2 regions of the Rothia sp. HMSC062F03 genome follow, and region 2 is predicted to be linked to the other one. Evidence: predicted binding sites of a transcription regulator. Region 2 holds the regulator's gene; the other holds the start of a gene.
The links. Region 2 encodes LexA, which represses DNA repair genes until DNA is damaged. Its sites were predicted from a motif close to TCGAACANNTGTTCGA; they were not measured.

Region 1 (3,416 bases), on a different contig from region 2:
GCCCACTGAGAAAGATGCATCTGAGTGCCAAATTAGAGCAAGGCCAAAAATTTTTTTCAGTGATATAGCCCACTTATTGGAGCTGAAAAATAAAATTGGTACGTATGGATATCCTAAAAAACGGGTGCAATTATTACAGAACGGTTACAGTGAGGCTTCGGTCACTTAAATTGGCACTCCGTACCAAAATGGCCCGCCGGACAGGGTGAAAAAACTCCGCTATGATGGATGCATCAAGTAATCGTGAGATTTCCAAAGTCCTCGGGTTGCTTGTGTTTGAGTGAGTGATAGATACCCCTGGGTGTCATGAGAAGCGACTGTGTATCGATGCACGGTCGCTTCTCTGTTTAACTTTCATGCGGTGCCTCGGCTGGAACCTCATCCGAGCTGCACCCGTCCCGGGCAAAGGCTGTGCGTTCAAAGTCGAGCGCACCCAAGAAACCGCCGAGGCGCATCCCGCAGGGGAGTACCCCGGCACCTCCTAAACTGGAACACCCCTTACACTGGAAGTATGACTACATACCCCGAATCCACCCTCATCTTCGAGAACCCCGAACTGACCGTGCGCGCGCTCAGTGTTTCCGAGATGGACAATAGCGTCTACCTCATCACCATGCGCGCCACGGGCGAACAGGTACTCATCGACCCGGCCGCAGAAGCCGAGGAGCTCTACGCCTTCACCCTCGATGCATTACTTCAGGACTGCCCGCAGCTGGAACTCACCGATGCCGAGGACCGCCGCGTGCGCGTCATGGAGAAGGAAGAAGACTTTGATGCCCTCAAACCCCGCGCAATCGGCCTGACCGGCATCCTGGTTACCCACGGCCACTGGGACCACATTCGCGCCATTGCCGAGCTCGAGAAGCTCACTGGCGCAATCACCTCCGCCGGGGATGCCGATGCCGACGCCATTAAGGAGCAGGAGAACTTCGAAGTGGAGGAGCGCTTGCACGGTGGTGAGGTCTTCGATTTCTACCTCTCCGACACCGTGGTGCGCGCCCTGCATGTGCCCGGCCACACCCCCGGATCCATCGTCTACGTGCTCGAAACCGTGTGGGAGGACGGCACCCCCGCAACCCTGTTGTTTACCGGCGATGCGCTCTTCCCCGGCGGCGTGGGCAAGACCGACTCCCCGCAGCAATTCGGCGAACTCTTCTCCAACGTGCTCGAAAAGCTCTTTGGCGGCTTCGATGATGACGCAATCGTGCTGCCCGGCCACGGTCGTTCCACGACCCTCGGTGACGAGCGCCCGCACCTGGAGGAGTGGGGCACCCGCGGCTGGTAGCCCGGCCCCGGCGCGCTCTCGCCGCCACGCGAATTTGGAATGTCTCTTCGTGCGTGCGCGATGCCCCTCCTTCCGTGCGTTTTTGCGGATGCTTCGCGCTTGCCGTGCGGCTTCGCACTGCACCCTTACGCCCCGTACGCCGGGAACTTAATCCCGCCGGCTACGGGGCGCTAAGGTGTAGAATTTAAATTCGAAGATAAGACGAAAGGATTTTCGATGACACCCCGCCCGGCACACGGTAGCACCGCACTCAAAGCGAACGACCTGACCAGTATTCGTGTGCAGGGTGCCCGAGAAAACAACCTTAAGAACCTAGACCTGACCATCCCGCGCGATGCGATGGTCGTCTTCACGGGCCTCTCCGGCTCCGGCAAGTCCTCCCTCGCCTTTGACACCATCTTCGCCGAGGGTCAGCGCCGCTACGTCGAATCGCTCTCCTCCTACGCCCGCATGTTCCTGGGCCAGGTCGACAAGCCCGATGTCGACTTCATCGAGGGTCTCTCCCCGGCGGTGTCTATCGACCAGAAGTCCACCTCCAAGAACCCGCGCTCAACCGTCGGCACCATCACCGAAATCTACGACTACATGCGTCTGCTCTGGGCGCGAATCGGCCACCCGCACTGCCCCGAATGTGGCGAGGAAATCACCCAGCAGACCCCGCAGCAGATCGTGGATATTCTGCAGGAGTACCCCGAACGCACCCGCCTGCAGATTCTCGCGCCCGTCGTCAGCGCACGTAAGGGCGAGTTCGTGGACCTCTTCAAGGACCTGCTCACCCAGGGCTACTCGCGAGCCCGCGTGGACGGCGAAACCGTGCAGCTCTCCGACCCGCCCAAGCTCGCCAAGCAGTACAAGCACACCATCGAGGTGGTCGTCGACCGCATCGTCATTAAGGACGGTATTCACCAGCGCCTGACCGACTCCATTGAAACCGCGCTCAAGCTCGCCGACGGCCGCGTGCTCATCGACTTCGTGGACCGCGAGCAGGACGACCCCGAACGCACCCGCTCCTTCAGTGAAAACCTCGCCTGCCCCAACAACCACCCGCTGCAGATCGACACCATCGAGCCGCGCGCCTTCTCCTTCAACTCGCCGTTCGGCGCGTGTAGCGCCTGCGACGGCATCGGCTCGCGCCTGGAAGTCGACACCGAACTGCTCGTACCCAACCCCGACCTGACCCTCGGCGAGGGCGCTATCGCCCCCTGGTCGCAGGGCAAGGCAACCACCGAATACTGGCTGCGCCTGCTCGCCGGCCTGGGGGAGGAGCTCGGCTTCGACCTGAACACCCCCTTCAAAGACCTGCCCGCCAAAACCCGCGCCGCGATTCTGGACGGTAAGGACTACAAGGTTGAGGTGTCCTACCGTAACCGATTCGGCCGCGAACGCCGCTACACCTCCGGATTCGAAGGCGTGAAGGCGTACATTAAGCGCAAGCACGAAGAAACCGAATCGGACTTCGCCCGCGACCGCTACGAACAGTACATGCGCCAGGTCGCCTGCCCATCCTGCGGTGGCGCGCGCCTGAACCCGACCATCCTCGGCGTGAAGGTCGGCGGCAAGTCCATTGCAGACATTACCGACCTGTCCCTGGCCGATGCGCTCGCCTTCGTGCGTAGCCTGCAGCTCAGCGCCCGCGAAGCCAAGATCGGTGAGCAGGTCCTCAAGGAAATTGACGCGCGCCTGCAGTTCCTACTGGACGTGGGCCTGGACTACCTGACCCTCTCACGCTCTGCAGGTACGCTCTCCGGCGGTGAGGCGCAGCGCATCCGCCTCGCAACCCAGATTGGTTCGGGCCTGGTCGGCGTGCTCTACGTGCTCGACGAGCCCTCCATCGGCCTGCACCAGCGCGACAACCGCCGCCTCATCGAAACCCTCACCAAGCTGCGCGATATGGGCAACACGCTTATCGTGGTTGAGCACGACGAAGACACCATGCGCGAAGCCGACTGGATTGTGGACGTAGGACCCGGTGCCGGCGAGCACGGCGGCGAAATCGTGCACTCCGGCAGCTTCGAGGAGCTGCTGAAGAATACCAAATCCATTACCGGCGACTACATGGCTGGCCGCCGCAGCATCGAGGTGCCCGCCTCCCGCCGACCCGTGGACAAGAAACGCCAGCTGACCGTGCGCG
Region 2 (3,416 bases):
AGGGTGTTGACATCGCGTGCTCCTTGAGTAGTGCGGTAGGCGGTTCGTAGCCGATTCATAATCCGCTGACGGGTGAGCCGAAGCTCTCGCCTCGACAGCTTTGCCTAGTGGCGCGGCTTGGGAACCTCGAGGCGCTGACCGGCGTCGACAGCGGTGCTCGTCAGCGAGTTCATCTCCATAATACGCACCACGGTATCACGGACATCACCGCCGGGGTTCACCGACTGGGCGATGTCCCACAGTGTCTCGCCGTGCTTAACGGTCACAGTGGCTTGGGTGGCCGATGCGTTCTCAACACGGGGGCCGAAGGAAGGGCCGAGGAAGGTAATGGCGCCCAGCACCACGAGCGCGGCCAGGGTCAGCAGGGGCAGCCCCTTGAAATTGCGCAGGGGGTTGAAGCGTTCAAGGCGAGACGATAGGGAGCGAAGACCCGAGATAGCGGAGGGCACAAGGCCCGCATGACGAGAAGACGATTCCCTCCCCTGCCCGGAGAGGTGCGCCGAAACGGAGCGTTCATTCACCGGAGCGGAGGGGGCTGCAGGCCGAGCAGCCGTCGCGGCGGGAGAGACACGGCGGACGGGTGCCGGAGAGGCAGAAAGCTGAGGAGCGGATGCGCGACGGGAGGAGCCTCGAGCGATGCGCGCGGACTGCCGTGCGTGCGCGGGGTGAAGTACCACCAAACCTTCCGGAAGGGTAGCAGACGCAGAGGCACGGTGAGGGGCCAAAGAAGCTGCGGTCATAATTGTGGTTCCTTTCTCTCAAGCTCACTCCCGCGGTAATCCGCCGGGGTGAACGGTGCCGGCTCTCTCGAGACTCGGCGGGTGAGTTGAGTGTGGTTGTTCGTTTTTCTGCCCGGGACCCGACACATCGGGTCAAGGAACGTTCGGGGTTTTGTCTTGCAGACGCGTTCCCCAGAACTCCCCTTCGACTTAAGGAAGGTCATTCGGTTTCTCGTTCGAATACTCTCGAACATTCGACGACCCCCTTCCAGACCCGCAAGGCAGAACGAGTATTCGAATTACATGGAGAATACCCCGTTTGTACCCCGAAAATCGGGAGGGTTTTCTACTGTATCCGAATCCGTGTTCTAAAGTCTAGCAGATACATACTAAAAATTCCCCCGGTTTCGAAGAAAAAATCTAGTATATTTGTTTGAATTTGTCGGTAGAGTGTTCTACACTTGTGTCAAGAGATGTTCCACACGCTCGTGATGATTTCCATCATGGCGGGGCGTGACTCGCGACGGATCTAGAATCTAATCCACCCCTGACGAGATAAGGGGTATGTTTCACCTAAGCCGTGCGATATACGTCACCGTATGACGAACACGTGGACAACCCATCCGTGCTCCGCCGAAGGTACAGCAGCCTTCGGCGACACAGACCAAAGGAAGAGATATGGCAACAGCACCCCGCCCGGCGCTGACCGCGCGCCAGCAGAAGATTCTTGACGCGATCCGCACCGAGATTGAACAGAAGGGCTATCCGCCATCCATGCGCCAGATTGGCGATATGGTGGGTCTTGCGTCTCTCTCTTCGGTCACCCATCAGCTTGGCCGACTCGAAAATATGGGCTACATTCGCCGCGATCCCAAGCTCCCGCGCGCCATCGAGGTGCTCGACGAAAACGGCGCCGGCATGCACACTCCCCTGCCTGAGCTTCCGAACTTTGAGGTTGGCGAGGACGACCTCGTACCCGTCCCCCTCGTCGGTCGCATTGCCGCGGGCGGCCCCATCACCGCCGAGCAGTCTGTGGAAGATGTACTCGCCCTGCCGCGCCAGCTGGTCGGCAACGGCAAGCTCTTTATGCTCAAGGTCAAGGGCGATTCCATGATTGACGCCGCCATCTGCGATGGCGACTGGGTCGTCGTGCGTGAACAGCACACCGCCGACAACGGCGACATCGTGGCCGCCCTGCTGGACGATGAGGCCACCGTGAAGGTCTTCCGCCAGGTTGATGGCCACACCTGGCTCATGCCGCGCAACGCAAGCTACGAACCGATTATGGGTGACCGCGCCACCGTCATGGGCAAGGTTGTTTCGGTATTGCGTAGCCTCTAATCCCCGCTCTTCGCGAGAACATCATGGGGTGCTATGCCTCCCGGCGCCAACGCCCCGATCTGGTAGCTACGTCCTTTGAGACTTCAGCGTTTCCAAAGCCCATAACGAACAAAGCCCCCGGCACTCGCAAGTTTGCGAGTGCCGGGGGCTTTTCTCTGACTCTACGGGGAAATAGCCCTGCGGGGAAAACGCGCCGCCCGCTCAATACACAATGGCCCGCTCAGCACACGGTAGACGGGCTACCTGTCGATGGATTCCGAGAGACGGGCCAGCGCACCCACCACGGCCTGCTTATTCTGGGTGGGCCACATCGGCGGCATGGCCCTCATCAGGTAGCCGCCGTAGCGCTTCGTTGCGAGTCGCGAATCCAGAACCGCCACGACCCCGCGGTCATTCACCGAACGGATCAGGCGACCCGCGCCCTGCGCCATGCGGATAGCCGCGTGATGCGCAGAGACGGCCATGAACCCGTTACCGCGATGACGGTTCACCGACTCCGTGCGGGCCTGCGCAATCGGATCGTCCGGTCGCGGGAACGGGATGCGATCCATCACCACCAGACGGCAGGAGTCTCCGGGGACGTCAACGCCCTGCCACAGGCTCATCGTGCCGAATAGGCACGAGTCAACATCCTCGCTAAACTCCTCCACCAGGGCCTTCAGCGAGGATTCACCCTGCAGAAGAATATTCAGATCGCTGTGCTCACGCATATACTCTGCGGCGCGCTCGGCTGCACGCTTCGAGGAGAACAGCCCCAGGGCACCTCCCTCGGACGCCTCGCACAGCTCGCGAAGTCGCTCCAGCTGGCCCTCGTGCACGCCAAATCCCGGGGGCTTCAGATCCCCGGCTACGTATATGATGCCCTGCTTGCGGTAGTCGAAGGGCGAACCCACATCGATGCTCGTCCAGCGGGGAGCCCCCTCCCCCTGCAAACCCAGGGCGCCGGCGGCCACATCGAAGGAATCGCCCACCGTCAGGGTCGCGCTCGTTAGGATTACGGTGCGGTCGGCAAACAGACCGTCACGCAGCTGCAGGCCAACGCTCAGCGGGGCGATATTCAGGGTCGCGGGGTCGGTATCGGAGGCGGCCACGTAGCGGCCGTTCTCCCAGCCGCCCTGACGTGAAACCCACAGCACATCCTGCTCAGCCGAAGCCTCCAGGATGCGGTTGCTCACCTCGTGCACCTCCGAGACGCGGGAACGGGCCATCTGTAGGCCGGCGTCGGCCTCTTGTCCGTCGGGTTTCGTATCGGAGAGCGCGGCGCGGGCCGCATCGTTCACCGCGGACAGGGCCGTGAGCAGACGACCGTCGAGGCCGTTGAGCAGCCCTTCGGGCAGGCCCTCCAGTGCGGTTTCC

Region 1: a site for LexA is predicted at 1,464-1,479, ahead of uvrA (excinuclease ABC subunit UvrA). Genes of this name have one in related genera too.

Annotation. Positions count from the first base shown of each region.
Region 1 is NZ_KV830898.1:13,474-16,889, forward strand. It holds gene HMPREF2674_RS07710 (MBL fold metallo-hydrolase) at 512-1,285, shown strand; gene uvrA (excinuclease ABC subunit UvrA) at 1,502-3,416, shown strand, end outside.
Region 2 is NZ_KV830882.1:25,483-28,898, forward strand. It holds gene HMPREF2674_RS04455 (type 1 glutamine amidotransferase family protein) at 1-13, opposite strand, end outside; gene HMPREF2674_RS04460 (LysM peptidoglycan-binding domain-containing protein) at 105-740, opposite strand; gene lexA (transcriptional repressor LexA) at 1,398-2,060, shown strand; gene HMPREF2674_RS04470 (ATP-dependent DNA helicase) at 2,300-3,416, opposite strand, start outside.